DNA from 2 places in the Draconibacterium orientale genome. Region 2 is predicted to be linked to the other one. Evidence: riboswitches for the same ligand, from Rfam matches in the RefSeq annotation. Region 2 holds a riboswitch; the other holds the start of a gene.

Region 1 (5,383 bases), on a different contig from region 2:
CAGTATGGAAAGGCGAATGTGGAATGGGTTGATTATTACGATGACGATGATTTGTACCGGATTTACTTCAGAGTTCGGCTGGAAAAGCAAAAAGGGAATTATTGACAAACAGGCGCTTATGGAGTAGTATTGGTGTTGAAGGTTCAGGGTGTTCAGTCCCGGTTTGGGAATTTCATCATAACTAACAGTTGATAGTTTGTAAAAGTAAGCTACAATTTAAGGTGAAGATGTCTTATTTTGTAGTTTTATACCGACGCAAAACAACTTTATAATTCTATGGATGCAGAGAAATTTAAATATGAATACAAAGATTGTATTGTATTTAAGTCCTATTTTGGTTTAATAACCGTTAACGATGTGAAAGAATCCTGGCTGTATGCTATTGAGAAGGATACATTTCCGGCAGAAACTATTGGGTTTGTACTTGATTACAGGGCAGCTCATTTTGATATAGAGCCGGGGCAGCATGTCGAAATTCCTGAATTTTACCAACAAAATCCCAATGTTTTTGGAAATAAAAGAATTGCCATTGTTACTGTAAATCCTGAAGATATAGTATATCCCATGTTAATTCGTATTTGCGACCGAGGTTACGAATCGCGGCCGTTTAGTACGATGGAGGCTGCAATTCGATGGGTTTTAGAAAAGAAGCAGGGTTTATGAAGTTTGCTTCCCGAAAGCAATCAACTAAAAACGTCGCCCAAAATCTTTGAGCGACGTTTTTATTACTCCTTACGAAATTTTAATCTGTCTTTCAGGTTGAGGTTTTACCTCATCGCGTTTTGGCAGTATAATATGTAAAATTCCATTGTCGTATTTGGCTGAAATCTTTTCGCCAACTACTGCATTTTCGGCAACGGTGAACGAACGTTGAAACGATTGGTAACTGAACTCTTTGCGTGTATAGTTCTCATTTTTTTCTTCTTTTTCGTTTTTCTTTTCCGAAGAAATGGTGAGCACGTTGTTTTTAAAGTTCACGTTAAAATCGTTTTTGCTCATTCCCGGAGCTGCAACCTCGATAACAAAATCATCGTCGGTTTCTTTTACGTTTACTGCCGGTAACGAAGTGTTTGTGCTCGAAAAGTTCGAGTGATCCCAATCCATCAATTCATTGTTGAAAAACCTGTCAAAGACTGATGGAAAATACGGTTCGTTTCTTCTTGCTAATTTCATGACTTTATCCTCCTTTAACTTTTGGTTAAACAATTCATTGAACATGCTGAAAAGAAAAAATCAAATGCCATACCATCTTTGATTTTGTGAAAATATTTCAGTGCTAAGCTGTCTGGTTGTCAGTTGGTTTGGTGCGTGTTTTGAATGTGATTGGAAGTCAGTAATTTGTAAAATGTCAAAATTTCAGTTTAGGGCCTTTATTGTTAAACAACATCTTTATCACTCTTGGTTTTAATGAATTAATGTTTTAATTTTATTAAATAAACCTGACGCCCCATTTAAAGGGCCGCCAAATTAAAACAAACAATGAATAGTTTTAACTCCATAAATTGTTAAGTATAACGAGTAACAGCGGATGCTTTGGAGGATTAAAACCTGCTTTTAAAACAGCTAAAATTGCATTAGAAACTAAGGGATAGGATTGAAAAAGTTAATGAACACTTTCAAAAACTTTTAGGCTTCGTTCTGAAGTCGTGTGTTTGGGGTTAACTGGGGCCGCCTCTCTGAAAAAGAGAGGCGGCTATTTTTTTGCCGGTACTTTGGTTAATCTGTGCTTTCAACTTTTTCTGTAATTTTACCCCCAGATAAAACGAGAAAAATGCCACAACGTTATTTTTTACAACTTAGTTACAAGGGAACCAATTACCATGGTTGGCAAATTCAGCCTAATGCTGTTTCTGTTCAGGAGGTGATGGAAGACGCACTATCAAAAATCCTGCGCGAAAAAATAGCTGTTGTTGGTGCCGGACGAACCGATACCGGTGTGCATGCCTCGTTTTTTATTCTGCATTTTGATACCCAAAATAGTATTCCCGAAAATCTGGACATCGTTTATAAACTCAATAGTTTTTTACCATCCGATATTGCTGTGCAAAAAGTGTGGCCGGTTGATGAGGAAGCACATGCCCGGTTTAGTGCATTATCACGAACCTATCATTATTTTATTTCTACCGAAAAAAATCCGTTTGCAACCGAAACGAGCCACAAATACCTGAAACCACTCGATGTGGACAAAATGAACCAGGCAGCATTAAGGCTTTTTAATTACACCGATTTTACCAGTTTCAGTCGCCTGCATACCGATGTAAAAACCAACAACTGCAAAATTATGCACGCCGAATGGACGAAAAATGGCGAACAATTAAAATTTACAATTAAAGCCGATCGGTTTTTACGCAATATGGTGCGTGCTATTGTAGGAACGCTGTTGGAAGTGGGGAAGAGCAAACTCAGTATCGAACAGTTTTGTGAGATCATTGAAAAGCAGGATCGGGGGGCAGCAGGAGCATCAGCGCCGGCGCAGGGGCTATTTTTGGTGGATATTGAATACCCCAAAAAACTTATGAGTGAATGTTGAAATAGTTTCAAAATGTTTATTTTTTAAACAACTGTTTGTGTTCTGCATTTTGTACTCTTTAAAATTATTTATCTTTGTGCGCGTTGGTTACGCACAATTGCGTTTAGGGAATCCGGTGTAAATCCGGAACTGTACCCGCAGCTGTAAATTCAGAAAATGATCATTTCTCACGCCACTGTCGGTTCAGCCAATGACGGGAAGGCAATGATCAAAGGGAATAAGTCAGAAGACCTGCCAGCAAATGGATGAACGAACTTCGGGAACAAAGTTTCGGGAATCAATCTATTGATTTCTGCACCTGATTTCCTGTTAATTTTAAACGGATGAAGATTAAAATTCTCGTGGTATTGCTGCTTGCCGGTTTTTCGGTGTTTGCACAGGATGTTAAACGCGTGATTTCGCTGGCACCGTCGATTACCGAAAATATTTACCTGGTTGGCGGAAAAGATAAACTTGTGGGATGTACGAGTTATTGCATGTTGGCCTTAAATGATGGAATTGAAGAAATTGGTTCAACGGTTGATGTAAATGTGGAGAGGATTTTCGCTTTGAAACCTGACATGGTACTAACTATGAAATTGACCAAAGCGCAGGATATTGCTACTCTTGAAAAACTGGGATTACGTGTTGAGGTGTTGGAAACGCCGCGTACTTTCGATGAAATTTGTGCCCAAACACAACAAATCGCCGAGCTTATCGGATGCGAAGATCAATCGACAGAAGTAGTTGCAAAAGCCCGTAAAACGGTGGCCGAAATTCAGGCGAAATCGAAGCAGCTGCCTCCTTCAAAAATATTTTTCCAGATTGGCGCCAATCCCGTATTTTCGGTGCTGGACAATACCTACATGAACGATTTTATGCTGTTGTGTAATGCAACAAATATTGCCTCCGGGTTAAAACACGGAACTTTAACCCGCGAAAGTGTATTGCTAAAAAATCCGGATGTGATAATCATTGCCGAAATGGGCGGTTTTGGCAAGGAAGAACGAAAGGTTTGGAATACTTACGAAGGAATGGAGGCCGTAAATAACAACAAGGTTTTTCTGATTTCTTCGGAAACAGCCTGTAGCCCAACACCGGCAAACTTTGCAAGTGCACTGAAAGATGTTTACCGTTTTATAAGCGAGTAAATCCAAAAGTTAGAGACGAATGAACAGCAAATATTTAAAATGGATACTTTTTTTAGCCGCACTTTTGGTGTTGTTGCTGGTGTCTGTTTTGTTGTCGTTATCGGCCGGTGAAATAAAAGTTTCGCTGATGCAACTGCCACAAATTTTGTCGGATAAAGGCAGCATCGAATACACTGTTCTAGCAAAAATCCGTATTCCCCGAATATTGATGGCCATTGGTGTTGGCGGCGCTTTAAGCCTGTCGGGAGTGGTGTTGCAGGGTATATACCGAAACCCGCTGGTTGAGCCCTACACGCTGGGAATTTCCGGTGGTGCGGCTTTGGGAGTGGCCATTGCCATTGTTTTTGGGCTGAATACTCTGAGCTTCTTTTCGCTTCCGGCATTTGGCTTTTTGGGGGCGCTTGTTACGCTCATTGTTGTGTATCTGTTAAGTATAAAACGTGGCGGATTAAGTATCAACAGTATGTTATTGATTGGCGTAATGGTAAGTTTTGTGTCTTCTTCGGCCATGATGTTTCTGATGTCGATTTCTACCGCCGAAAACCTGCATAACATTGTTTTCTGGGTGATGGGATCGCTGGATGAGTCGAACAATTCTCTGATTGCCATTGCATTCTATTCATCGCTGGCCGGACTGGTAATTTCGTACTTTTTTGCACAAACGCTGAACGCACTTCGCCTGGGTGAAGTAAAAGCACGGCACTTGGGAATAAACACCGGCGTAGCAATAAAACTGCTGTTTTTTGTGGCGTCGTTACTCACCGGAATTGCCGTTTCGGTAGCCGGAGTTATCGGTTTTGTTGGTTTGGTTATTCCGCACTTAATCCGATTGATTATCGGCAACGATTACCGTGTCCTTTTGGCCGGTTCGTTTATGGGAGGAGCCATTTTTCTGATACTTTCCGATACCATTGCCCGAACCATTATTTCGCCAAATGAACTGCCGATTGGCGTAATAACCGGTTTTATTGGGGGATTGGTTTTCATTATTGTGTTGAGTCGCTCCAAATCACATTTCAAACTGAATTAGCATGGAGCAGTTTTTTCAAATATCAAATTTTTCGTGCGGATATCCGGGAAAGTTCATTCTCCAGGATATCGATTTTTCAGTGGCAAAAGGTGACATTGTGGGGATTATCGGTCCAAACGGTTCGGGAAAAACTACTTTGTTTCGTGGAATTTCAGGAGAGCTTCCTCCGCTGAAAGGTAAAATGGAGCTGAAGGGGTTGGATACGCGAAAAATGAATCTGAAGCAGCGTGCTCAAAATATTGCCATTGTTACGCAGAATATTGAAATAGGCAGCATGACTGTGGAGGAATATGTGTTGATGGGCCGCATTCCGTATCACAAACAATTTCAGTTTTTCGAGACCAAAGAGGATTTTGCCATTGCCGAAAAATACATGAAGCTTACGGGCGTTGACAAACTGAAAGGAAAATACATGAATGCCTTGAGTGGTGGCGAGCAACAGCTTGCAGGAATTGCCCGTGCATTAACACAAGAACCCGATTTACTTCTGCTCGACGAGCCAACTTCGCATTTGGATATCACGCACCAGGTTCAAACACTGAATCTCATTCGCCGCTTGAGTTGCGAACTGGGATTAACGGTTCTTATGATCATTCACGACCTGAACCTGGCCGGAGAATATTGCGATTCGTTGATTATGATGCAGGAAGGCCATATTCGTAAAAAAGGCCTGCCGGTAGAGGTGCTTAATTA
Region 2 (5,383 bases):
CTGCCAAAGAAGGTTGCAATTATTTCACCTTTAATATTCCGAATACCATTTGCAATGAATGTGGCCATATCGACAAGCGGTATCTAAAAGAATGCCCAAATTGTAAGACTGAAAATATCGACTATTTAACCCGTATTATTGGTTACATGAAAAGAGTGAGCAGCTTCTCTGATGCACGCCAGAAAGAAGCTGCAAAACGCTATTACGCTCAAAAAAATAAGGAAGAAAAAGTGGAAGAATATGCTTAAATATTACAACTACAATATCGTTTTTCAGGAAATTCCGAACGAAGTTACACTGGCAGTAAATATTACCAATTGCCCGAATCGGTGTAAAGGCTGCCACAGTCCGCATTTGCAGAAAGATATTGGCGAAGAACTGAACGAAGTGCAAATCGTTTCCTTGATGGAAAAATACGCCTCATCTATCACCTGTTTTTGTTTTATGGGCGGAGATGGCGATCCTCAAAGAGTAGCAGAATTGGCTAATTTTATACGCCTTCATTACCCGGAAACTAAAACTGCGTGGTACTCGGGTTGTGCCAGGTTACCCGAAGCTTTTGACAGCACTAACTTTCAGTACATAAAACTGGGCGGATACGTAGAAAATTTAGGTAACTTAAAAAGCGATACAACTAACCAGCATTTATTCGAAATTCAGCAAGATGGTTTTATGAAAGATGTGAGTTATTTATTTCATTAAAAAACAAACAAACGAAAGGCTATACACAAGTTTACACCGGGAACGGAAAAGGCAAAACAACGGCTGCTTTTGGCCTGGCATTAAGAGCAGTTGGTGCCGGTAAAAAAGTATTCTTTGCCCAGTTTGTAAAAAGAAAAATCTATGCTGAAATTGAAGCTGTGAACAAGTTTCTGCCCGATATTACCATTAAACAATATGGCCTGGGGTGTTTTATTGTGAAAAATCCAACACAAAAAGATATAGACGCGGCACAAAAAGGTTTGGCAGAGGTCACAGAAATTATTCAATCGGGGCAATACGATGTGGTAATTCTCGACGAAGCCAACATCGCTTTGTATTACGAGCTTTTTCCGGTGAAATCACTATTGGAAACCATCAGGAAAAAACCGGAAAATACCGAGCTGATTATTACCGGTAGATATGCTCCGCAGGAAATTATTGATATTGCCGACCTGGTAACCGAAATGAAGGAAATAAAACATTACTACCAAAACGGAGTTAATGCTCGAAAAGGAATTGAATTTTAACAACTAAGAAATGAAAAAGAACCTTGGAGACATGATGTGCCTCGATATCTACCTGTCGAGTCTTTCGAAGGCTGAGTTAGAAAAAGTAAAAAAAGATATAAAACCACCAAAAAGGCTTGCGCCTCCTCTTATGTGCTGGGAATTTTATTATCCCAAATACCAACAAAATTTAAAGGAAGCCGAAAGAGAAACAGAACTTAAAACACTTCATAAATATTCTGGTAAGTTTAACTGGAAAACAGATCTAAAAAAGGTATTAAAAACTTATCCATACAAAGCATTAATATTAACCAACGAAACCAAAAGAATTTTATGGGTTAACGATGGTTTTTCAGAGATGACGGGATATCCGAAATCATATGCCATAAACCGGAGTCCCATATTTTTGCAAGGCGAAAATACTTCGGAAGCAGTAAAACTCAGAATAAATGAAAAAATTGAACAAAACAAACCTTTCAAAGAAGTGGTAGTTAATTACCGAAAAAACGGAGAAATGTATAATTGCGAAATTCAAATCTTTCCGCTTACAGGCAATAATAATTCAATACATTTTTTAGCATTGGAAAGAGAGGTTGCATAAACAAATAATGCCAATTTAGATCTTAGCGTGTTTCATTTATGGCTAATCATCCATTTCGTTCTATACCACAACCCTGGCCAGCTCACGCTGGAAAAACCTTAGCCAAATTAATGAAGCCGGAAATCATGCAATCGGTTTATTTCCCGGTGTTACGTTTTGGGCAAATAACTGGCGCAAAAACGGGCTGGCTCAACGCAAATCGAAATCATCTGCGAATACGATTTTTACCGCCAACAATATTGCGGCTGCAAATATAGTTTGCGCGGCCCGGCAAAGGTTCAAAATTTGGATAATAATTCAACAGTACTCCTCTTATCAACACGCCAATCCATTGTCATACTGACCAATAACCCATCGGTGTTAAAATCTCGCTGCAACAAGTATTAAGTTGCTAATGTTCATTGTAAACAATGAAATGAAAATGATGCAAGGGAATGCTGTGTAAATCAGCAACTGTACCCGCAGCCGTAATCCCGCAATTACCGCAAGGTAATACATGTTTTCAGTACATAGCCACTGGTCCAATTCTCTCGACTGGGAAGGCGCTGAAAATCGGGAAAGTCGGAAGACCTATCATTTTTTGATTGTTTCGTAGCTTTCGGGAATAAAAGCTTGGAAAAGTCAACCTATTACTTTTCTCTAATTTTATCCTATTTGCTACCATTAATTATTTAAACTCTTTATTAATGGAACAAATTAATGTAGTAAAACGCGATGGTTCGAAGGCCCCCATCGACCTATCAATGATTCACGAAGCCGTTGAATGGGCTTGCAACGGTTACGAAAATGTTTCGGTATCCGATATTGAAATTAACTCCAATCTTCAGTTTTACGAAGGGATCACAACTGCCGAAATTCAAAAGGTGATGATTCGCTCGGCCGCCGATCTGATTTCAGAAAAACAACCCAATTACCAGTATGTGGCGGCCCGCCTGCTATTAATGGATTTGCGAAAACAAGTTTACAAACAGTTAAATCCCATTCCGTTTGAATATCTTGTGAAGAATAACATTTACCGGGGTGTTTACGACAAAGTATTGCTGGAAAAATACAATCAGCAGGATTTAGTGTACTTCAGCAAACATATCAACTACGACAGGGATTTTAAGTTCTCTTTTGCCGGAATGAGCCAAATGGTAGACAAATACCTTTTGCAAGACAGAATTACCGGCGAACTATACGAAACCCCGCAAGAAGCATTTATGCTTATAGGCATGTTCATGTTTATGAACTATGAAAAAAAGCAACGCAAAGAGTACGTTGTAAAATTGTATGATGCGCTATCAACTTTCAAAATAAGTTTACCAACTCCAATTATGTCAGGAGTGCGCACTCCTTTGCGCCAGTTTAGTTCCTGCTGCTTAATTGATGTTGGCGATTCGCTGGAATCCATCATGAATTCGAATACAGCCGTTGGTTACTACACCGCACACCGCGCCGGTATTGGTTTAAATTTTGGGCGAATACGCGGTATCGATGCACAAATTCGAAATGGCGAAGTAGTGCATACCGGCCTTGTTCCTTTTCTGAAAATATTTGAAGCTTCAACGAAAGGGTTTACGCAAAACTCGGTGCGCGGCGGAGGCTCTACTTCTACCCTGCCATTTTTCCATTGGGAAATTGAAACTTTTATCCAGCTGAAAAACAACAAAGGAAACGATGAAAACCGTGTTCGCCGCATGGATTACTCCATAGCTTTAAATAAGTTGTTTCGCGAACGAGTTAAAAACAATGAGAACATCACCCTTTTTTCAAGTGAAGAAACCCGTGAACTGTACGAGCTTTTTTATAGTTCCGATTACGAAGGTTTTGAAGAGCTTTACCTGTTGCTCGAAAACAACCAGAACATTCGCAAAAAAAGTATCAATGCCCGCGAATTTTATTTAGCCTTGCTTAAAGAACGCTACGAAACGGGGCGAATTTATATATTGAATGCCGACCATGTAAACAAGCACAGTTCGTTTAAGGACAACATTTACATGAGTAACCTGTGTCAGGAAATTACACTCCCAACAGCTCCTTTAGAAGACATAAACAAAGGCGATGGCGAAATTGCCATGTGCATATTAAGCAATATCAACTTAGGGAAACTGGACGATGTTAGCGAGCTGGATAGTTTAACCGAATTGTTGGTGCGCTTTCTCGATGAATTGATCGATTACCAGGAATACCCGGTTAAAGCTGCTGAGATATCGACAAAAAGGAGACGTAGTTTAGGTATTGGAGTTTCTGATGTGTTTAATTTTCTGGCAAAAAACAACCTGCGTTTCGACAAAGAAGATGGACTTAAAACAATGCACCTTCACATGGAGCGCTTTCAGTTCGGATTGATAAAAGCATCGGCAAATCTGGCAAAAGAAAAAGGAGCCTGTGCCTATTTTAACCGTACCAAATATTCCGACGGCATTTTACCGATAGATACCTATGAGAAAAATGTAGATGAAATTACTCCAAACGATTTAACCCTTAATTGGGGCGAACTCCGGGAACTGGTAAAACAGCATGGATTGCGTAACTCGGCATTAAGTGCCATTCCTCCTGCTGCTTCAAGTTCTATTGTGTCTAATTCAACTGCCGGAATCGATCCGGTACGCAAACTTCTGATTGCCAAAATGAGCAAATTTGGCCCATTAAAACAACTTGTTCCCGGCTTTGAAACCTACAAAGAAAATTACCAGCTGGCATGGGACATTGACAACGAAGCATATCTGAAATTTGTCGCTGTATTCCAGAAATTTGTGGATCAAAGTATCAGTACCAACCTGTATTACGATATATCGAAATACGAAGACAACAAAGTTCCGATTGGTAATTTAATACGCCACGAAAGTTTAGCCTACAAATACGGATTAAAAACGCTGTACTACCTAAATAGCAACGATAATTCGGGTGAGGCATCGCAGGAAGCAGCACAAAAAAGAGATGTTGAAAAAACAATAATTGTTGAAGACACCACACAACAAGAAAAAGAACAAAGCCGTGAAATCTCGGAAGTAGAATTAGATGCCTGCGAAGGCGGTGCTTGTTCTGTGTAAAGAGTTTATCAAAAAAAATAGTAGTAAAAAGTTTAATAAGTATTATAATGAGCACACATAAACCAAGTATATATAACGGAAATAAAATTGATTTTCTGAACGAAAAAATGTTCCTAGGCGAAGGGAAAAATGTACAACGCTACGATATCCAAAAGTACCCGTTTTACGAGAAGCTATCGCAACGAATGCTGAGCTTCTTTTGGCGTCCGGAAGAAATTTCGCTGACAAAAGACATAAATGATTTTAACACGTTAAGCGACCAGGAGAAATTTATCTTCACCGAAAACCTGAAATACCAGGTGCTGCTCGACAGTGTTCAGGGGCGCTCGCCATTTATTACCTTCGGACAGATGGTAACCTTGCCCGAAGTGGAGGAAGCCATTATTATCTGGGATTTTTTCGAAACCATCCACTCCATGAGCTATTCCTACATCATAAAAAACGTTTATGCCGAACCTAATAAAATTTTCGACGATATTATGTCGAACGAAATGATTATGGAGCGTGCCGGTTCGGTTACCGACCAATACAACGATTTT

The links. A riboswitch is a leader RNA that binds a small molecule or an ion and turns the genes downstream of it on or off. The one in region 2 is predicted to bind cobalamin.
Region 1: linked by a shared signal. The riboswitch ahead of BMW53_RS15990 (ABC transporter substrate-binding protein) and the one ahead of nrdA (class 1a ribonucleoside-diphosphate reductase subunit alpha) in region 2 are both predicted to bind cobalamin.

The regions. Positions count from the first base shown of each region.
Region 1 covers NZ_FOHT01000032.1:26,665-32,047, reverse strand. Annotated here, with positions in the region: gene BMW53_RS16010 (hypothetical protein) at 1-105, shown strand, start outside; gene BMW53_RS16005 (hypothetical protein) at 277-663, shown strand; gene BMW53_RS16000 (Hsp20/alpha crystallin family protein) at 733-1,173, opposite strand; gene truA (tRNA pseudouridine(38-40) synthase TruA) at 1,772-2,530, shown strand; cobalamin riboswitch at 2,598-2,783, shown strand; gene BMW53_RS15990 (ABC transporter substrate-binding protein) at 2,854-3,660, shown strand; gene BMW53_RS15985 (FecCD family ABC transporter permease) at 3,680-4,690, shown strand; gene BMW53_RS15980 (ABC transporter ATP-binding protein) at 4,692-5,383, shown strand, end outside.
Region 2 covers NZ_FOHT01000003.1:111,309-116,691, forward strand. Annotated here, with positions in the region: gene nrdD (anaerobic ribonucleoside-triphosphate reductase) at 1-248, shown strand, start outside; gene nrdG (anaerobic ribonucleoside-triphosphate reductase activating protein) at 241-702, shown strand; gene cobO (cob(I)yrinic acid a,c-diamide adenosyltransferase) at 693-1,229, shown strand; gene BMW53_RS03165 (PAS domain-containing protein) at 1,240-1,809, shown strand; partial or broken gene BMW53_RS21460 (epoxyqueuosine reductase QueH) at 1,862-2,196, shown strand; cobalamin riboswitch at 2,215-2,401, shown strand; gene nrdA (class 1a ribonucleoside-diphosphate reductase subunit alpha) at 2,496-4,844, shown strand; gene nrdB (class Ia ribonucleoside-diphosphate reductase subunit beta) at 4,892-5,383, shown strand, end outside.